Regions from separate parts of the Streptomyces sp. NPDC058274 genome, predicted to be linked through region 1. Evidence: riboswitches for the same ligand, from Rfam matches in the RefSeq annotation. Region 1 holds a riboswitch; each other region holds the start of a gene.
What was found. A riboswitch is a leader RNA that binds a small molecule or an ion and turns the genes downstream of it on or off. The one in region 1 is predicted to bind thiamine pyrophosphate.
Positions count from the first base shown of each region.

Region 1 (5,154 bases):
CTGCCGTACCTGGAGCTCGATCGCGTCGCAGTAGCGGTCATGTGCGAGTAGCGTCATGATCCGCACTTTATGCGGCGGAAGGTTCTCCGAGTACGACAATTTCGGCTGCGTCGAACTCCACCCCGACCTCGTCACCGGGCTCGGGCGCGTCCCGCAGCGCACACGCCGCCTCCAGCCGGGGCGCGTCCTCCGGCTGAAGCTGTACGGCGACATGGGTGCCCCGGAACGTGCGGGCCGTCACCGTGCAGCGCAGCCCGTCCGCCGGCGCCACCAGCCGTACGCCGGCGGGCCTGACGAGGAGCGTGCCCGGGCCCTGGGGCGCGTCTTCGGGCACCGGGACCTTCCCCCACGGCGTGTCCGCGGCCTCGCCGCTCACCGTCGCCTCGACCACGTTGTCGAAGCCGAGGAAGCGCGCCACGAACTCGTCCGCCGGATGCTGCCAGACCTCAAGGGGTGTCCCGGACTGGGCGATCCGCCCGTCGCGCATCACGACGACCCGGTCGGCCAGCGCGAACGCCTCGCCCTGGTCGTGGGTCACGGCAAGCACGGTGGTGCCCAACTCACGGAAGAGCTGCCCCAGTTCGACGACGAGCCGCTCTCGCAGCGAGCGGTCGAGCTGGCCCAGCGGCTCGTCCAGCATCAGCAGCCGGGGACGCGGTGCGAGGGCGCGGGCCAGCGCCACTCGCTGCTGCTCGCCGCCGGACAGGGAGGCGACGGCCCTGGACGCGGCGCCGGGCAGGCCCACGAGCTCCAGCAACTCCCGTACCCGTACGGCCTGTTCGTTCTTCGCGACGCCGTGCATCCGCAGCCCGAAAGCGACGTTGCCGCCGACGTCCCGCTGCGGGAAGAGCTGATGGTCCTGGAACATCAGCCCGACGCCCCGCTGATGCGCGGGCACCCCCGACTGATCGTGGCCGTCGAGCAGGACCCGGCCCGCGTCGAGCGCCTGCAGTCCCGCCACCGCCCGCAGCAGTGTCGACTTGCCGCTGCCGCTCGGTCCGAGCACGCACACGATCTCGTGCTCGGCGACGCCGAGGCCGACGGCGTCGAGCACGGGCCGCCCGCCGAACCGCACGGTCGCCGCCTCGATACCGAGCAGGGCACCCCGCTCCTTCGTGAGCCTGGTCATCAGAACTCCCCCGTCGGGTCGGTCCGCAGGCGCTCCAGAACCAGCAGCGCCACCGCGCACACCACCATCAAGATCGTCGAAAGGGCCATCGCCTGACCGTAGTTGAGGTCGCCGGCGCGGCCGAGGAGCCGGGCCACGGCGACCGGCAGCGTGGGTCGGTCGGGCCGCGCGATGAAGACGGTCGCCCCGAACTCGCCCAGTGAGACGGCGAAGGCGAACCCGGCCGCGATCAGCAGCGCCCGCCGCACCATCGGCAGATCGACCTCGCGCCACACCCGCCACGGCGACGCCCCGAGCACGGCCGCCGCCTCCCGCAGCCGCTCGTCGACCGCACGCAGGACGGGCAGCATCGTACGGACCACGAACGGGACACCGACGAGCGCCTGCGCAAGCGGCACCAGGATCCAGGAGGACCGCAGATCCAGCGGCGGCTCGTCCAGGGCGATCAGGAACCCGAAGCCGACCGTCACCGCCGAGACGCCGAGCGGCAGCATCAGCAGCGCGTCGAACCCGCGGACCAGCCGGCCCGCCCGCCGGGTGAGGGCGGTGGCCGCGAGAGAGCCGATCAGCACGGCGACGGCAGTGGCGGCGAGCGCGTACTGGAGCGAGTTGCCGATCGCCTCGATCGGCGCCACCAGGAAGATGCCGCCGTCCTCGGAGGTGAGGGCCCGGTAGTACGCGAACCCGTAGCCGCCGGGGGTGTCCAGGGACCGCTGGACCAGCACCCCGAGGGGCAGCACGAGCAGGACGGCGATACTCGCGAGGACCCCGGCGAGCAGCGCCCACTGCCCGGCCCCGCGCGGCCGGCGCGCGGTCATCGAGGCGTCCACCAGACGCAGGGCGGTCTCCCGGCGCCGTACGGTCCAGGCGTGCACCGCGAGGATCGCGCCGACCGCCACGAACTGGACGATGGTCAGCACGGCGGCGGTGGAGAGATCGAAGATCTCCGAGGTCTGCCGGTAGATCTCGACCTCGAGGGTCGAGAAGGTGGGGCCGCCGAGGATCTGCACCACACCGAACGAGGTGAAGGTGAAGAGGAAGACCATGAGGGCGGCGGCGGCGAGGGCGGGCCCGAGAGCCGGGAGGGTCACCTTGCGCCAGGCGGCGAACCGGGAGGCACCGAGCATCCGCGCGGCCTCCTCCTGACGCGGGTCGAGCTGCGCCCAGAGACCGCCGACCGTCCGGACCACGACCGCGTAGTTGAAGAAGACGTGCGCGAGGAGGATGGCCCAGACGGTGGTGTCCAGCCGTACGCCCCACAGCTCGTCGAGCAGCCCGCCCCGGCCGACCAGCGCCAGGAAGGCGGTGCCGACGACGACGGTCGGCAGCACGAAGGGGACGGTGACCACCGCCCGCAGCACCTGCTTGCCCCGGAACTCGAAGCGCGCGAAGACATACGCGCCGGGGAGCGCGATCAGCAGCGTCAGCGCGGTCGACGCGCACGCCTGCCAGGTGGTGAACCACAGGACGTGCCGGATGCCGGACTGCGCGAGCACCTCGCCGATCCGCCCGAACCGCCAGACCCCGTCGACGTTGAGCCCTCGGCCGACGATCGCCGCCACCGGGTACGCGAAGAAGACCGCGAAGAACGCGACGGGCAGCGCCATCAGCCCGAGGCGCGCCGCGCCGCCGCGGGAGAGTCCCCTGCGCGCGCGGGGCGCCCCGGGCTGTCCGGGCTCCCCGCGCTTCGGGGGCTTCCGGGACTTCCCGGGCGGCCGGGTCGCTACTTCAGTACGAGTGAGGTCCACGACTTGACCCACTGGTCACGGTGGTCGGCGATGGTGCCGGGGGTGAGTGTCTCGGGGTTCTTGGCGGCCGGCCCGAACTCGGTGAACTCGGCCGGCACCCGGGCGCCCTCGACCACCGGGTACACGAACATGTTCAGCGGCATGTCCTCCTGGAACTTCTTGGTGATCAGGAAGTCGAGGAGAGCCTTGCCGCCCGCCGCGTTCTTCGCGTTGCTCAGCAGGCCCGCGAACTCGATCTGCCGGAAGCAGGTGCCGTCGGCGACCCCGGTCGGCGCGGTCTTGGGCCGCGGATCGGCGTAGATGACCTCGGCGGGCGGCGACGAGGCGTACGAGACGACCAGCGGGCGGTCGGCCTTCGCCTTCTTGCCGCCGGCCGAACCGGAGAACTCGTCGTTGTAGGCCTGCTCCCAGCCGTCGACGACCTTCACGCCGTTGGCCTTGAGCTTCTTCCAGTAGCCCTGCCAGCCGGTGTCCCCGTACCGCGCGGCGGTGCCGAGCAGGAAGCCGAGGCCGGGGGAGGACGTCGAGGCGTTCTCCGTGACGAGGAGGTTCTTGTACGCGGGCTTGACCAGGTCGTCGAAGGACTGCGGCGGGGCCAGCTTGTGGTCGGTGAAGTACTGCTTGTCGTAATTGACGCAGATGTCACCGGAGTCGATGGGCGTGACGCGGTGCTTCGCCTTGTCGAGCTGGACGTCCGCGGAGACGGCGGACAGGCCCTTGGCCGCGTACGGCTGGAAGAGTCCGTTGTCCAGGGCGCGGGACAGCAGGGTGTTGTCGACGCCGAAGAAGACGTCGCCCTGCGGGTTGTCCTTGGTGAGGATGGCCTTGTTGACGGCCTGCCCGGCGTCGCCGTCCTTGAGGACCCTGACCTTGTACCCGGACTCCTTCTCGAACGCCTTGAGCACGCTCTTCGAGGCGGCGAAGGAGTCATGGCTGACGAGGGTCACGGTCTTGGACCCGGAGCCGGCCTCGTCGTCGGACGAGCCGCACGCGGAGAGCGTGACGAGCCCGAGACCGGTGGCGAGGACCGCCGCCGTCAACCTCTTGGTGGTGCTCACTGAATTCCTCCTGGGATGACCAGGAAGAGACGCGGCCCTGCCCGGGAACCTCTGATAGTTCCCGGGCAGGGCGCAACAGCTTGAGTAACGACCGAACTTCCTACCCAGAATGACCTGGGCAAGGTTCAGAGGGTCTGCGGCCTGTGCCGCACTCTCAGCGCTGTGGCGCTCCCCTGTCGGAATATGAAGATGTACGTACGCCAGCCAGACTACCGCTCCCGTGCGGGAACGCGGCCGGTGGCTCCCTTACGCTACGGTCCCGCGCCCTAGCGCTCCGCCGCCGCCAGCTGCCCGCAGGCGCCGTCGATCTCCTGGCCGCGGGTGTCCCGGACGGTGACCGGCACGCCGTGGGCCGCGATGGCCTCGACGAACGCCTTCTCGTCCTCGGGCCGCGAGGCGGTCCACTTGGAGCCGGGCGTCGGGTTCAGCGGGATCAGGTTCACGTGCACGGGCTTGCCCTTGAGGAGCCGTCCGAGCCGGTCACCACGCCATGCCTGGTCGTTGATGTCGCGGATCAGGGCGTACTCGATGGACAGCCGGCGCCCCGACTTGGCCGCGTACTCCCAGCCGGCGTCCAGCACCTCGCGCACCTTCCACCGCGTGTTCACGGGGACCAGGGTGTCGCGCAGCTCGTCGTCCGGCGCGTGCAGGGAGATGGCGAGCCGGCACTTGAAGCCCTCGTCGGAGAACCGGTGGATCGCGGGCACCAGGCCCACGGTCGACACGGTGATGCCACGCTGCGAGAGCCCCAGACCATCGGGCTCGGGGTCGGTGAGCGCCCGGATCGAGCCCACGACCCGCTTGTAGTTGGCGAGCGGCTCGCCCATGCCCATGAACACGATGTTGCTCAGCCGCGCGGGGCCACCGGGAATCTCGCCGTCCCTGAGGGCCCGCATGCCGTCCACGATCTGGTGCACGATCTCGCCGGTGGACAGATTCCGGTCCAGCCCGGCCTGGCCGGTGGCGCAGAACGGGCAGTTCATCCCGCAGCCGGCCTGCGAGCTGATGCACATGGTGACCCGGTCCGGGTAGCGCATCAGCACGGATTCGACGAGCGTGCCGTCGAAGAGCCGCCACAGGGTCTTGCGGGTGGTGTCGTCGTCACAGCTGATGTGCCGGACGACGGACATCAGCTCGGGCAGCAGCGCTTCCTGGAGCTTCCCTCGCGAGGCGGCCGGGATGTCCGTCCACTGCTCGGGGTCGTGCGCGTACCGCGCGA
Region 1 is NZ_JBHVXW010000019.1:43,022-48,175, forward strand. Features, by position in the region: gene ACFVYF_RS29640 (maleylpyruvate isomerase family mycothiol-dependent enzyme) at 1-57, opposite strand, end outside; gene ACFVYF_RS29645 (ABC transporter ATP-binding protein) at 68-1,129, opposite strand; gene ACFVYF_RS29650 (ABC transporter permease) at 1,129-2,736, opposite strand; gene ACFVYF_RS29655 (thiamine ABC transporter substrate binding subunit) at 2,853-3,935, opposite strand; TPP riboswitch at 4,015-4,120, opposite strand; gene rlmN (23S rRNA (adenine(2503)-C(2))-methyltransferase RlmN) at 4,202-5,154, opposite strand, start outside.

Region 2 (5,154 bases), on a different contig from region 1:
TCACGCTCGTGACCGGCATGACCTCGGGGATGACCGGCGTCTCGCAGCCGGCGGCGACGACCCGGTCACGCAGCCGCAGATACGACTCGGGCTGGAAGAACATCTGGGTGATCGCGTAGTCGGCGCCGGCCCGGCACTTGTCGACGAAGTGCGAGACGTCCAGGTCCCAGGTCGGGGAGCGCGGATGCATCTCGGGGAAGGCGGCCACGCCCACGCAGAAGTCGCCGGACTCCTTGATGAGCCGGACGAGTTCGGCCGCGTAGGTCAGGCCGTGGGGGTGCGGCACCCAGTCGGCCATGGGGTCGCCCGGCGGGTCACCGCGGACCGCGAGCATGTTCCGGATCCCGGCGTCCGCGTACTGGCCGATGATGTTGCGCAGTTCGGCGATGGAGTGGTTGACCGCGGTGAGGTGGGCGACCGGTGTGAGGGTGGTGTCCGCGACGATCTGCTCGGTCTCCCTGACCGTGCCGGCACGCGTGGAGCCGCCGGCGCCGTAGGTGACGGAGACGAAGTCGGGTGCGACGGCCTCGACCCGGCGGAGGGCGTTCCACAGGTTCCGCTCACCCTTGGGGGTTTTCGGCGCGGAGAACTCGAACGAGTACGTCTTCTTGCCGGTCGCGAGCATGTCGCGCACGGTGCGTGCGCGATCAGTCCTGGTGGAGGCAGATCCGAGGGCCATATCCGCAGGTTAGCCAGGGGACGCCGGTCCCCCAACCGAACCGATGAGATTTGTCCGATTTGTCGACTTCTTGTCCACCCTTCGGACACGCAGCGTCAAGCTCCGGCGCCTTACGCCGCCGGAACCGCTGTGCGAGCTGGTCAAGCCGCCCGGAGCCGCTTCGCGAACTCTCCGGCCGCCGCCGCGGGGTCGTCCGCCTCGGTGATCGCCCGCACGACGACGACGCGGCGGGCGCCCGCTTCGAGCACCTCGTCCAGATTGCCGAGGTCGATGCCGCCGATGGCGAACCAGGGGCGGTCGGTGCCCAGCGAGGCGGTGTGCCGCACCAGGTCGAGGCCGGGGGCGTGACGGCCGGGCTTGGTGGGGGTGGGCCAGCAGGGGCCCGTGCAGAAGTAGTCCACGCCGTCCTGGACGGCGGCGGCCGCGGCCTCGGGCCCGGCATGCGTGGAGCGGCCGATCAGGACGTCCTCGCCGAGGATCGCGCGGGCGGCGGGGACGGGGAGGTCACCCTGGCCGAGGTGCAGCACGTCGGCGCCGACGGCATGGGCGACGTCGGCACGGTCGTTGACCGCGAGGAGCTTGCCGTGGCGGGCGCAGGCGTCCGCGAAGACCTGGAGGTGCTCCAGCTCCTCGGCGGCCTCCATGCCCTTGTCGCGCAGCTGCACGATGTCGACCCCGCCCGCCAGGGCCGCGTCCAGGAACTCGGCGAGGTCGCCCTGGCGCTTACGGGCGTCCGTGCACAGGTAGACCCGGGCGTCGGCGAGCTGTCGGCGGGCGGTGGCGGCGGTCTCGGGCATGCGGGTATGTCCCCCGTGGTCGGTGGCACGTACGGACCGCGGCGGCCGGGTGGAGCGGCGAGCCGTGGTCCGTACGCCGGACGGTTGTCGGATCAGACGGCGAGCGCCTGGGCGCGGCGCTTCACCTCCGTGCCGCGATTCTCGCTCAGAGCCTGCGCGGGGGTGCCGGGCAGGGTCGGGTCGGGGGTGAAGAGCCACTCGAGCATCTCTTCGTCGGAGAAGCCGTCGTCCCGCAGGAGCGTCAGGGTGCCGGTCAGGCCCTTGACGACCTTCTGCTCGGCCCCGTCGATGAATGCGGCGGGGACGTGCAGCGCGCGGTTCTCACCACGGCGTACGGCGATCAGCTGGCCTTCCCTGACCAGCTGCCGGACGCGGGTCACCTCGACGCCGAACTGTTCGGCGATGTCGGGGAGGGTGAGCCAGGCGGGGACGAGAGCATCGATCTTTGCGTCAATCTCGGTCACAGGACAAGCCTGCCATCCCGGACTGACAGTCGGAAGCCAGACCCCTCCGACCTGGGGTGACGGATAGTGCCTGTCCGGTGGATCGTGCGGTGGATCGCGGGGTCAGCCCTCTTTCCCGGCACCGCCGGGACGGAACCGCCGGACGGAACCACCGCAACCGGACCAACGGAACGGAACCGCAAGATCCGCCGGACGGCCCCAGGTGCCTAGGCCGCGGCGGCCTTCAGTGGCCGCGCCGGGTCCGCGAGGAGTTCCGGATCCATGGGGATCCCCGCCTCGATGACCTTGCGGCCCTGGGCCAGGTCCCGGGGGCGGCCGACCGCGAGAAGCGCGACGAGCCGGCCCTCCCGCAGCCAGCAGACCGTCCAGGCCGCCCCCGTCGGGTCGCCGCGCCACACCGTCGTGTCGGCGGGGGCGTGATGGCCGACGTACTGCACGAAGCGGCCGAACTGCTCGGACCAGAAGTACGGAACCGGGTCGTAGGCCGCCGGGGCCTCGCCGATGATGTTCGCCGCCACCGTGCGCGGCCCCTGCAGGGCGTTGTCCCAGTGGTGGACCAGAAGACGCCCCTCGTACCGCCCCGAGGGGAAGGAGGCACAGTCGCCGACCGCGAACACATCCGGCGCGGAAGTGCGCAGATGGGCGTCGGCCAGCACCTCGCGGTGGGCGCCGAGCGTGATCCCGGAGCCGGCCAGCCAGGCGGTCGCGGGGCGGGCGCCGATGCCCACGACGACCGCGCCAGCGGGCACCCGCGAACCGTCGTCCAGGATCACCGCGCCGGGCTCGACGCGCTCCACGCGCGCGTGGGTGCGCAGCGTGGCACCGCTGTCGGCGTACCAGGCGGCCATCGGCGCGGCCACCTCGGCGGGCAGCGCTCCGGCCAGCGGCCGGTCGGCGGCCTCGACGACGGTCACCGCGCAGCCGGCCTCACGCGCCGCCGTGGCGAACTCGGCCCCGATCCAGCCCGCTCCCACGACCACGATGTCGTGCTGCTGGGCGAGCACGGGACGCAGCCGCTCGGCGTCGTCGAGGGTGCGCAGCAGATGGACCCCCGGCACGCCCTCCGTGCCCGGCAGCCGGATCGGTTCGGCACCCGTCGCGAGGACGAGGACGTCGTACGGCACCGGACCGGAGTCGGTGTCCAGCTCGTGGTCCCCGGGGCGCACGGCGAGTGCCTCGCGGCCGAGCTGCAGTTCGATGCCCAGTCCCTCGAAGTCCACGTCGAAGGCGGACCCCTCCGACTTGCCGAGCAGCACGGCCTTGGACAGGGGCGGCCTGTCGTAGGGCTGGTGCGGCTCCGCGCCGATCAGGGTCACGCTGCCGGTGAAGCCCTGTTCCCGCAGGGCGACCGCGGTCTGCACCCCGGCCATGCCCGCGCCCACGACGACGACCCGTCGTGCGGTCCGCTCCTGCGCCTGCGTCTGCTCGCTCACCTGATCACCTTAGACACCTGACAAATTGTCAGTCAGGGGACGTGCTCAGTGACCTGTTCCACACTTCTCGTGGATCTGTTCCACCACGCTCGTCCCGCTGCCCGCCTGCGATTCCCATTGCCAGGTCTCCTCCAGGCGCACCCGGCCGTCGGCCAGTTCGACGACCGCGGACACGCAGTGCCCGGAGGAGGTCGTGCCGTCGTGCTTCAGCTGCACGTAACGGAAGTCGAGCCGGTCACCCTCCCGTCTACCCACGAGATGACCACGTACGACATCACCGCCCGCGTACTCGGCCCAGATCACTCCGTCCTTCTCGTGGTACGTGAACCGGGTGCGGGTGCCGACCTGACCCGGCGCCTGGTCGGCGACCGGGGCCAGGACGAGACCGTCGAGCGAACGGGCCATGCGCGGAGGCTCCTCTACTGAGGTTCGAGACGAAGGGCTAGGCTGGCCAACGTAAAGCACACGCGGGAGCCCGGACGCACCGGGCTGAGAGGGAGGCTGGGACGGCCTCCGACCGTACGAACCTGATCCGGGTCATGCCGGCGAAGGGAGGGGCTGGACGCCCATGTCGCGTACCTCAGACGTCCTGGTCATCGGGGGCGGAATCATCGGTCTGGTGACCGCCTGGCGGGCCGCTCAGCGCGGGTTCTCCACCGCGGTCGTGGACCCGGAACCGGGCGGCGGAGCGGCGCAGGTGGCCGCCGGGATGCTGGCCGCCGTGACCGAACTGCACTACGGCGAGCAGACCCTGCTGGGGCTCAACCTCGCCTCCGCGCGCCGCTATCCGGACTTCGTGGCCGAGCTGACCGCGGAGACCGGCCTGGACCTCGGCTACCGCCAGTGCGGCACGCTCGCCGTCGCGCTCGACGCCGACGACCGGGCCCATCTGCGCGAACTGCACGCCCTGCAGAGCCAGTCGGGCCTGGAGTCCGAGTGGCTGAGCGGCCGCGAGTGCCGCCGCCTGGAGCCGCTGCTGGCGCCCGGGGTGCGCGGCGGCCTGCGGGTGGACGGCGATCACCAGATCGACCCGCGCCGGCTGGCCAGGGCCCTGGTCACCGCATGCGAGCGCGCCGGGGTCGTCTTCCACCGGACCTGGGCCGAGCGGCTCTCCGTCGCCCGGGACCGGGCCACGGGCATCGGCACCGCGCACGGCACCGCACTCTCGGCGGGCCACGTCGTCCTCGCCGCGGGCAGCCTCAGCGGGCGGCTCGCCGGGGTCCCCGACGCCGTACTGCCGCCCGTGCGGCCGGTGAAGGGGCAGGTGCTGCGGCTGACCGTGCCGGGCCGGTACGCGCCCTTCCTGAGCCGGACCGTGCGGGCCGTCGTCCGCGGCAGCCATGTCTATCTGGTGCCGCGCGAGAACGGCGAGCTGGTCGTCGGCGCCACCAGCGAGGAGCTGGGCTGGGACATGACGGTGACCGCGGGCGGCGTGTACGAGCTGCTGCGCGACGCCCATGAGCTGGTCCCCGGGATCACCGAACTGCCGCTCACCGAGACCCGGGCGGGTCTGCGCCCCGGCTCGCCGGACAACGCGCCGCTGCTCGGCCCGACCGAGCTCGACGGCCTCCTGCTGGCCACCGGGCACTTCCGCAACGGCGTCCTGCTGACGCCCGTGACCGGCGACGCCATGGCCCACGTACTCGCCACCGGTGAACTCCCGGCCGAGGCACGCCCCTTCACCCCCAAGCGCTTCAGCACGGCCCTCACGGAGCAGCCCGCATGAACATCATCGTCAACGGCGAACAGCAGCGGATCGCCGCGGGCACCGCGCTCGACAC
Region 2 is NZ_JBHVXW010000001.1:433,918-439,071, forward strand. Features, by position in the region: gene metF (methylenetetrahydrofolate reductase [NAD(P)H]) at 1-679, opposite strand, end outside; gene thiE (thiamine phosphate synthase) at 820-1,476, opposite strand; gene ACFVYF_RS01975 (Rv2175c family DNA-binding protein) at 1,569-1,940, opposite strand; gene ACFVYF_RS01980 (NAD(P)/FAD-dependent oxidoreductase) at 2,147-3,373, opposite strand; gene ACFVYF_RS01985 (hypothetical protein) at 3,419-3,778, opposite strand; TPP riboswitch at 3,831-3,944, shown strand; gene thiO (glycine oxidase ThiO) at 3,942-5,099, shown strand; gene thiS (sulfur carrier protein ThiS) at 5,096-5,154, shown strand, end outside.
Region 2: it holds a riboswitch for thiamine pyrophosphate, as region 1 does, so the genes downstream of both, thiO (glycine oxidase ThiO) here and ACFVYF_RS29655 (thiamine ABC transporter substrate binding subunit) in region 1, are expected to answer to the same signal.

Region 3 (5,154 bases), on a different contig from region 1:
GGCGGCGGCGAAGGCGACGACGAACGCCGTGAGCGCGGGCCACCATGGCTGCGGGCGGGCGCTCTCGGCGGCCAGGTCGACCGGGGCGCCGGCGCGGGCCCGGGCGCGGACGAGCCAGTCGACAGCCACGATCGCGACGAATCCCGGGATCCAGTAGCCGACGAGCAGCAGCACGTTCTGGAAGCGGGTGGTGGTGTCGGCCGCGTGCATCCACAGGACGAGCGGGAAGCCGAGGACGGCGGCCAGTGCGGCGGCGACCGGGCGCGGCAGGCGCACCCCCATGGTCTGCAGGGCCAGCGAGCCGCTGTAGTCGTTCATGGCGTTGCTGGACAGGGCCGCGAGCGCGACGGCGAGCAGGCCGAACGCACCGAGGACACCGCCGCCGAGCAGGGTGTCGACGCCCCCGGCGGTCTGGTCGGTGAAGACGGACGCTCCCCACAGGCCCAGCGCCTGGACGGCCACGAAGGACACGCTGACCCCGAGCAGCGTGCACCAGAACATCCGCGGCCGGGACGCGGTGCGCGGGAGGTACCGGCTGAAGTCACTGGCGTAGGGGGCCCAGGACAGCGCGAGGCTCAGCGCGATGGTGCAGGTCAGGACGAACGCGCCGGCCCGGTCGGCGCCGTGGACCGTGGCGACGGCGGTCGGGTGGCTGCCGTTGAGCAGCTTGGCGGTCAGCGCGGCGAAGGCGGCGGCGAGGGCGAAGGTCATCACGGTCTGGAGCCGGTGGATCGCCTCGTATCCGAGGACACCGAGAGCTCCTTGGGCGGCCATCACGACCAGGACGCCCAGCCAGAACGGCCAGCCGCACAGCTGGGCCAGCGCGTCCCCGCCGAACAGGCCGATCAGCGCGTCCCAGGCGATCGAGGACAGCCACTGCAGGGCGCCCGGCACCGCGACGGCCCGGCCGAACGCCAGCCGGGCGAGCGGGAGTTGCCCCGCACCGGTCTGACTGCCCCAGGTGCCGAGGTACGCGGTCGGCACCGCGCCCAGGAGGGTGCCGAGGACGACGGCGGTGAGGGCGGTGGCGAAGTCGAGGCCGAGCGCGACGCCGACGGTGCCGGTGAACACGCCCGTCATGGTCAGGTTGGGGGCGAACCACACGGTGAACAGCCGGGCCGGGCTGCCGTACCGCGCGTCCTCGGGGACGGGTGCGATGCCACGGGCCTCGACCCGCAGATCACCGGGAGCGGCGGGCATCCGCCCGTCGAAGACGCGCTGTGGGGCCCCGACGGCCACCTCACCGCGGGCATGCGGCCATGACATGAGACATCCCTCCGCCAGTCCTAACTGGTTCAGGTTCGACGGGTGTGATCTCAGCCCTCGTGCGGGGCACCCCGTGTCCGGTACGCCGGCCAGGATAGCCCGGCGCGCGCGTACGTCCAGGTGGTGGGGGTGGACAGTGGCCGAGCACGGTCCGCGGACGGTGACCGGGCCGGTGCGGCGGGTCACGGCCGCGCCGCACGGTCCCGAAGTGCGCCTCGGGAGGGACGCCTCGGTGTGAATACCGTGATACGCGGACGACGTTCCCTTTGTCCGGGAGGGCGGGCTATGGTGACGCCCTGACGGGATCTTGAACAGAGGGGGCGCAGGTGGAGAACCTCGCGCGGGCACGCCGCGGCCGGCCGCCCGGGACCGGGTCGGTGGAGGGCGAGCTGACCGGCCGCCAGCAGGCCATCATCGAGTTCATCAGGACCGAGGTGGCTCGGCAGGGCTACCCGCCGTCGATGCGCGAGATCGGCGAGGCGGTCGAGCTGGCCAGCACCTCCTCGGTCTCCCACCAGCTGTCGGTGCTGGAGCGCAAGGGCGTCCTGTACCGCGATCCGCACCGGCCCCGCGCGTATCAGGTACGGCCCAGCTGGGCGCCGAGTCTGGACGCCGAGCGCGGGCCGGAGCCGGCCGCAGTACCACTGGTGGGCCGCATCTCCGCGGGCACGCCCGTCCTGGCCGAAGAGGCGATAGAGGACGTCTACCTGCTGCCGCGCCAAATAGTCGGCGACGGCGATCTCTTCGCGCTGACCGTGAGCGGCGACAGCATGATCGAGGCGGCCATCTGCGACGGCGACGTGGTGGCCGTCCGCCGCCAGGACAGCGCCGATCACGGCGACATCGTCGTCGCGCTCCTGGAGGACGAGGCCACGGTCAAGCAGCTGCGCCGGCAGGACGGTCAGGTGTGGCTCATGCCGCGCAACTCCGCCTACGCGCCGATCCCCGGCGAGGACGCGGTGATCCTGGGCCGAGTGGTGGGCCTGATGCGCCAGTTGTAGCGGCGACAGGGGGCCTGACCCGCCGGCGGCGGCTACGGGGACACGGCGGCCACGCGGGAGCGGTGCAAGCGAGAAAAGGCCCCCGCGGGCTCTCGCCCGCGAAGACCCTTCGCACCGTCGGGACGACAGGATTTGAACCTGCGACCCCTTGACCCCCAGTCAAGTGCGCTACCAAGCTGCGCCACGTCCCGGTGCGCTCGCCGCGGTGAACCGCGTGATCGCGCGAACAGCACTTTACCGCACACCACGGGCCGGTCCGCCGGGGGCGCGGGGGCGGCACCGGGGCCGGCGCGGGACAATCGGAACATGAACGGGACTCCCAGGGCCGGGACGGACGGCCGACGCGACCGGGACGCGGAGGGACGGGCACGCAATGCCCGTCCCCGGGACGGTCTCGGCCGGCCCCTGCCGTACGGCACGGACGGGGTGGAGCGGCAGCCCGAAGGGGTCGTACGCAGTCCCGCGGAGACGGTCGTCGAGGCGCAGGCGCTGCTGGCGGCGGGCAAGCCGTTCCACGCGCACGAGGTCTTCGAAGACGCCTGGAAGTCGGGCCCGGCGGACGAGCGCGCGCTGTGGCGCGGGCTGGCCCAGCTCGCGGTGGGGCTGACCCATGCGGCCCGGGGGAACACGACGGGCGGCGCCCGGCTGCTGCGACGCGGGGCGGACGCCACCGAGCAGTGGGCCGCCGAATCCGGACAGGACAGTCCGTACGGGATGGATCTGGCGGAACTGGCGGACTGGGCGCGGAGGTTGGCGGGGGTCGCGGAGCGGGACGGTACGGCGGTCGACGCCGTGGCGTGGGCACCGCGACTGCGCGGGAGCGAACCCGGATAGTCGCGGAGCGGGACGGTACGGCGGTCGACGCCGTGGCGTGGGCACCGCGACTGCGCGGGAGCGAACCCGGATAGACCGGCTGTCAGTGGCGTGGGGCAGACTCGGGGCGTGCGAAAGATTCATGTCATCGGAATCGGGGCGGGCGATCCCGACCAGCTGACCCTGCAGGCGGTCAAGGCGCTGAAGAGCACGGACGTGTTCTTCATCCTGGACAAGGGCGAGGTGAAGTCCGACCTCGTCCAGCTGCGCCGTGACATCCTCGACGCGCATCTGCCGGAGGGGGCGTACCGGCTGGTCGAGGCGCGCGACCCGGATCGCGACCGGGCCGCCGGGGGCGCGGCCTACTCCCCCGCCGTCGGTGACTGGCGCAGCGCCCGCGCCGCCCTCTACGAACGGCTGATCGCCGAGGAGTTGGGCGAGGACGGCAGCGGCGCGTTCCTGGTCTGGGGCGACCCCGCGCTGTACGACAGCACGCTCGGCATCCTGGAGGAGATCCTCGACCGGGGCACGGTCGCGTTCACGTACGACGTCGTTCCGGGGATCAGCAGTGTCTCGGCCCTCGTCGCCAGGCACCGCACGGGACTCAACCGGGTCGCGCGCCCCGTCCAGATCACCACCGGGCGCCGCCTGGCGGAGGGCTTCCCCGAGGGCGTGGACGACGTGGTGGTGATGCTCGACGCCCACCAGGCCTTCCGGGCGTACGCCGACCAGGACATCGACATCTACTGGGGCGCCTACATCGGCACCCCGGACGAGATCCTCGCCTCGGGGCCGATAGCCGAGGCGGCCCCCCGCATCGAGCGCCTGCGCGCGGAGGCCCGGGAGCGCAAGGGCTGGATCATGGACACCTACCTGCTGCGCAGGCGTCCGCGGGGCTAGGGCGTGTCCGTCGATCACGGCGGAGACGCGGAGTGTGGCACGTACATCCGACTGCCAAGGCGCCGCGGCTTCCCCTTCACCGTGATCGACCGGACAGGTACCGGCGTTCACGTACGCCGGGCGGATCTCCCGGCATGCACACGCCCTGCCCCGATGTGAGGGTGACCCTGTGACGACCACAGAGGAATCCGCGCCGCCCGCAGCCCCGGCGCCCGAGCCCCCGGTGCTGGACTCACGGCGCCGCAACATCGTCTTCGTGACGATCATGCTGGGCATGTTGCTCGCGGCCCTCGACCAGACGATCGTGGGCACGGCCCTGCCGACCATCGTGTCGGATCTCGGCGGCGCCGCGCACATGTCCTGGGTGGTCACCGCGTATCTCCTCGCGGAGACCGTGGCGACGGTGCTGGTCGGCAAGTTCGGTGACCTCTTCGGCCGCAAGCTGGTCTTCCAGGCGTCGGCGATCATCTTCATCACCGGCTCGTTCCTGTGCGGTCTCGCCACGAACATGTCGCTGCTGATCGCCTGGCGGGGAATGCAGGGCATCGGCGCCGGCGGGCTGATGGTCACGGCCATGGCCCTGATCGCCGATGTGATCCCGCTGCGCGAGCGCGGCAAGTACCAGGGCGCGATCGGCGCCGTCTTCGGCGTGGCCACCGTCATCGGGCCGCTGCTCGGCGGGCTGTTCACCGACCATCTGACCTGGCGGTGGGCCTTCTACGTCAACGTGCCCATCGCGATCGTGGTGGTGATCGCCGCGGCCCGCACGATTCCCGTCGTGAAGTCGGCCGTCCGGCCGGTGATCGACTATCTGGGCATCGCCCTCGTCGCGGTCGGCGCGAGCGCGCTGATCCTGGCGACGAGTTGGGGCGGCAACGAGTACGCGTGGGGCTCGGGCGTCATCATCGGCCTGTTCGTGGGCGGCGTGATCGCCCTCGGCCTCTTCTGCTGGGTCGAGACGCGCGCCGCCCAGCCGATGCTGCCGATGCGGCTGTTCACGAATCCCGTCTTCTCCGTCTGCTCGATCCTCAGCTTCATCGTGGGCTTCGCGATGCTCGGCGCGATGACCTATCTGCCGAGCTATCTCCAGTACGTCGACGGCGACTCGGCGACGATCTCCGGCGTCCGCACCCTGCCCCTGGTCATCGGCCTGCTCATCGCGTCCATCTTCAGC
Region 3 is NZ_JBHVXW010000003.1:232,981-238,134, reverse strand. Features, by position in the region: gene ACFVYF_RS08345 (purine-cytosine permease family protein) at 1-1,266, opposite strand, end outside; TPP riboswitch at 1,256-1,350, opposite strand; gene lexA (transcriptional repressor LexA) at 1,593-2,267, shown strand; tRNA gene ACFVYF_RS08335 (tRNA-Pro) at 2,385-2,458, opposite strand; gene ACFVYF_RS08330 (DUF309 domain-containing protein) at 2,574-3,101, shown strand; gene cobF (precorrin-6A synthase (deacetylating)) at 3,210-3,980, shown strand; gene ACFVYF_RS08320 (MDR family MFS transporter) at 4,150-5,154, shown strand, end outside.
Region 3: it holds a riboswitch for thiamine pyrophosphate, as region 1 does, so the genes downstream of both, ACFVYF_RS08345 (purine-cytosine permease family protein) here and ACFVYF_RS29655 (thiamine ABC transporter substrate binding subunit) in region 1, are expected to answer to the same signal.

Region 4 (5,154 bases), on a different contig from region 1:
CGAAAAGCAGATCGAGCGTCTGCGGAATGCCCAGCGCCACTGAAACGCGGCGGTTCCGCGTGCAGGATGGCGGTGCTCCCCGGTCGGAAATCCCCGGGGAACACCGCCGTTCCAGCGGTCAGTCGGCCAGCGGCAGATAGACCCGGTTCCCCGCGGCCGCGAACTCCTTGGACTTCTGCGCCATGCCCTCCTCGATCTCCACCTGGGAACCGCCGTGTTCGCGGCGGATGTCGTGGGAGATCTTCATCGAGCAGAACTTCGGCCCGCACATCGAGCAGAAGTGGGCCGTCTTGGCGGGCTCGGCCGGGAGGGTCTCGTCGTGGAACTCCCGTGCCGTGTCCGGGTCGAGGGCCAGATTGAACTGGTCCTCCCAGCGGAACTCGAAACGGGCGTCGGACAGCGCGTCGTCCCAGTCCTGAGCGCCGGGGTGCCCCTTGGCGAGGTCGGCCGCGTGTGCGGCGATCTTGTAGGTGATGACTCCGGTCTTGACGTCGTCACGGTTGGGCAGGCCCAGGTGCTCCTTGGGCGTGACGTAGCAGAGCATGGCCGTACCCCACCAGGCGATCATCGCGGCGCCGATGCCGGAGGTGATGTGGTCGTACGCCGGCGCCACATCCGTCGTCAGTGGGCCGAGCGTGTAGAACGGCGCCTCCTCGCAGATCTCCTGCTGAAGGTCGATGTTCTCCTTGATCTTGTGCATCGGGACATGGCCCGGGCCCTCGATCATGGTCTGCACGTTGAAACGCTTCGCGATCGTGTTGAGTTCCCCGAGCGTCCTCAACTCCGCGAACTGCGCGGCGTCGTTGGCGTCCGCGATCGACCCCGGCCGCAGCCCGTCGCCGAGCGAGTACGTGACGTCGTAGGCGGCGAGGATCTCGCAGAGCTCCTCGAAGTTCTCGTACAGGAACGACTCCTTGTGGTGCGCGAGGCACCACGCGGCCATGATCGAGCCGCCGCGCGAGACGATGCCGGTCTTGCGGTTCGCGGTGAGCGGCACGTACGGCAGGCGCACGCCCGCGTGCACCGTCATGTAATCCACGCCCTGCTCGGCCTGCTCGACGACCGTGTCCTTGTAGATCTCCCAGGTCAGCTCCTCGGCGCGGCCGTCGACCTTCTCCAGCGCCTGGTACAGCGGCACCGTGCCGATGGGCACGGGGGAGTTGCGCAGTACCCACTCACGGGTGGTGTGGATGTTGCGGCCCGTGGACAGGTCCATGACCGTGTCGGCACCCCACTTGGTCGCCCACGTCATCTTGTCCACCTCCTCCTCGATGGAAGAGGTGACCGCCGAGTTGCCGATGTTGGCGTTGACCTTCACCAGGAAGCGCTTGCCGATGATCATCGGCTCGATCTCCGGGTGGTTGACGTTCACGGGCAGCACCGCGCGACCGGCGGCGATCTCCTCGCGTACGACCTCGGGGTCGACGTTCTCCCGGACGGCCACGAACTCCATCTCGGGCGTGATCTCCCCGCGGCGGGCGTACGCGAGCTGCGTGACGGCCTCCCCGGGGCGCCCCCGGCGCGGTTGCCGCGGCCGCCCCGGGAAGACCGCGTCGAGGTTCCTGAGCCCCCCGCGCGGTGAGGTGTGCTTGATTCCGTCGTCCTCGGGGCGCACCGGACGGCCCGCGTACTCCTCGGTGTCACCGCGGGCGATGATCCAGTTCTCGCGCAGCGGGGCCAGCCCCCTGCGTACGTCGGTGTCGACGGTCGGATCGGTGTACGGGCCCGAGGTGTCGTACAGCGTGACCGACTGCCCGTTGGTGAGGTGCACCTGACGGACCGGCACCCGCAGGTCGGGGCGAGAGCCCTCGACGTATGCCTTGTGCCAGCCGATGGACTTCCCGGCCTCGCCGCTCTCGGTGGGGGCGGGTGCCCCACCGTCGCCGGCCGGAGCGCTCGCCCCGTCCGTCTGGCTGGAGGCAGGCGTGCGTACGTCCTTGATGGTCATGAGACCTACTCCCTACGCCGGCATTACCCGGTAACAGGTTCGGCGGTCGACGCAGCGAGTTCCGTCTGCCGATGTTTCATGTGAAACATCGCTGAGACGAAGGTCAGCGCCCTCTCAGCCCGGTGCTCCGAGCTCCCGCGTGTGCAAAGGTGCCTCCACGCTAGCGTCATATCTGGCGCGGTGAACAGAGGGCCCCTGCCGTTCTTGCGATGATCGGTCGGTGACCACGACGCAGCAGCCCTCGTTTCCACCGTCCGAGCCGCCGCGTGGACGGGGTCCGGGCGACGGGCAGGGACGGGGTCCCGGCGGCGGGCAGGGGCACGGGCGCGGTGGTCCCGGCGACGGACATGGGCACGGTGGTCCCGGCGACGGTCACGGGCAGGGGCACGGGCACCGGCCGGACGGTGGCCACGGCCCTGGGAACGGCGGCGGGCACGGCTCAGGCTCCAGTTCCGGCTCAGGTTCCGGATCCGGATCCGGATCCGGATCCGGTGACGCGCACGGCCCCGGCAACGGTCACGGACACGGCCACTCGCACAGCCACGGCCCCGCCGCCCCGGTCTCCAAGCACCTGCGCAAGGTCATCGCAGCCGTCCTGATTCCCTTCGCGGCCGCGGTCGTCGTCGGCCTGGCCGTATTCTGGCCGGGTGGCGCTCCCTCGCACGAACGCACCGGCGTCGGTTTCGACCGGCAGAGCCAGCAGGCCACGGTCACCAGAGTCGACCAGGTGGACTGCAAGTCCGTGAACGCCTCGGGGGACACCCCGACCGGTGACACCTCCACGCCCGAGGGCTCCTCGGCGCAGCAGCAGGCGACGGGCGACTGCAAGAAGGCGACGATCCGGATCGACACCGGCAAGGACAAGGGCCGTACGTTCACGGAGATCGTCCAGCCCGACCAGTCACGCCAGTTGCACCAGGGCGAGAAGGTCGTGGTCGCGTACGAGCCGTCCGCGCCCAAGAACCTGCAGTACTCGGTCACCGACGTGAACCGCAAGATCCCCATGGCGGTGCTCGCCGGGATCTTCGCGCTGGCCGTCGTGGTGGTGGGCCGGATGCGCGGTCTCATGGCGCTGATCGCGCTCGCCGTCAGCTTCCTGATCCTGACGTTCTTCATCCTGCCGGCGATCCTGCAGGGCTCGAACCCCCTGGTGGTGGCGGTGATCGGCGCCAGCGCCATCATGCTGATCGCCCTCTACATGTGCCACGGACTGTCGGCCCGTACGTCGGTGGCGGTGGTCGGCACGCTGCTCTCGCTGGTGCTGATCGGCCTGCTGGGCTCCGCGTTCATCGGCTGGGCCGCGCTGACCGGCAATGTGGACGACAACACCGGCCTGATCCATGGCCTGTATCCGTCCATCGACATGAGCGGTCTGCTCCTCGCGGGCGTGATCATCGGTTCGCTCGGTGTGCTCGACGATGTGACGGTGACGCAGACGTCGGCGGTCTGGGAGCTGCACGAGGCCAACCCGACGATGGGGTGGCGCGGGCTGTACCGGGCGGGCATCCGGATCGGCCGCGACCACATCGCCTCCGTCGTCAACACCCTCGTCCTGGCGTACGCGGGTGCGGCCCTCCCCCTGCTGCTGCTCTTCTCGATCGCGCAGAGCAGCGTCGGCACGGTCGCCAACAGCGAGCTGGTCGCCGAGGAGATCGTGCGCACCCTGGTCGGCTCGATCGGCCTGGTGGCGTCCGTACCCGTGACCACGGCCCTGGCGGCCCTGGTCGTCTCCGCGGACCGCCCGAGCGGCACGGCGGTTCCGGCGCCCGCGGCTGCCCGGACACCGGCCCGCAGCGGGAAGGGCCGCCGACGCAAGCACTGAAGCCTCCGGGCCCGCGGGACTCTTGGGCCTGCCCGGACGGGAGCGGATCAGACCCGTCGTGGGAGCGGTAGCGGATCAGACCCCGCTGTGGGAGCGGCAGCGGATCAGACCCCGTCGTGGGAGCGGCAGCGGATCAGACCCCGTCGTGAGAGCGGCACAGGACCCTCTGAACGCGAGCGGTACTGCACCGACCCAAGGGTGAGGAAGCGTTACGCCACTTCAGGCGCGCGCCGCGTCTCAGCCCGCGCTCTGCTCCTCCGCGAGGATGCGGTCCAGCGCCTCGTCTAGGTGGGTGTCGAAGTCGGCGAGGGAACACTCCTGCCCGAGCGGCACCAGCTTGTCCGTGCGGTCGAGGAACGCCACGAGCGGTGCCGTACCGGACCGGAACAGCGCGTGGTCGCCGCCCACCTGAAGCCGGATCAGCACCTCGCCGAATGCCTCCGGGTCCGCCGGCGCGATCCGCACATCCCCGTCGCCGCAGGCCCGGCCCACGCCGTCGATCAGCAACTCCCGCCCGAATGTCCAGGTCACCGGCGCATCACCGGGCAGATGAAAAGTCAGCCGCACGGCAAAAGGATCACTGGTCTCATATCGCAGCTCCACCGGAATGCGGAAGGAGAGCTCCTCCGACACGAGAAAGCTCATCATGACCTCTGCCTGCACCGACTCGCGCATCGCCTACCCCGTGGTTTGCCGTCGACTGGCCAGGAATCGTCCCCTGACGCTGGTGGCATCTTGCAGAAAGTACACGGCAGATCACAAGGAGTGAGTTTTCAGATGCTGATAGAGATCGTGAGTGTTCTTAGCAGGCTGCCGATCTCGGCCTGCAATTGCCGTGCCGCGGGAAGCAGCCGCTCGGCCTGGTGAAAGGGCAGGGAAATGGCCACGGTCGCGGCAGTTGTGCCCGCGGTGAGGGGAATCGCGGCGCAGACGGTTCCCAGCGCATATGCCTGTCGTTCCACGACTGGTTCCATCCGCCCCATGCGTTCCAGGCGCCGCAACAGGGTGCGTTCGTCACGCACCGTGTACGGAGTGATGGACTGGACCGGGTAACGGGCGAGGTGGTCCCGGCGGGCGTCCTCGTCCAGTTGGGACAGCAGACACTGGCCGATCGCATGGGCGTGACCGGTCTCCCGGAAGTCCGCCCACTCCTCGACAGCCGGATTGGCCGGGCTGTCGGCGACGGACAGGACCTCGATCTCGCCCGCGCGGTAGACCGCGTAGTACACGGGGGCACCGATCAGATCGCGCCACCTGGCGAGCGCCTCGTTCACCATGCTGCGACGTTTCTGCTGTGCTCCGCTGCTGCTCAGCCGCTCCGCGGCCTCACCGAGGAAGAACAACCCCTTCTCGCGGTGGAGATAGCCCTCGTGGGCCAGGGTGC
Region 4 is NZ_JBHVXW010000002.1:215,032-220,185, forward strand. Features, by position in the region: gene thiC (phosphomethylpyrimidine synthase ThiC) at 119-1,948, opposite strand; TPP riboswitch at 1,941-2,097, opposite strand; gene ACFVYF_RS05440 (YibE/F family protein) at 2,169-3,770, shown strand; gene ACFVYF_RS05445 (SsgA family sporulation/cell division regulator) at 4,008-4,445, opposite strand; gene ACFVYF_RS05450 (IclR family transcriptional regulator) at 4,544-5,154, opposite strand, start outside.
Region 4: it holds a riboswitch for thiamine pyrophosphate, as region 1 does, so the genes downstream of both, thiC (phosphomethylpyrimidine synthase ThiC) here and ACFVYF_RS29655 (thiamine ABC transporter substrate binding subunit) in region 1, are expected to answer to the same signal.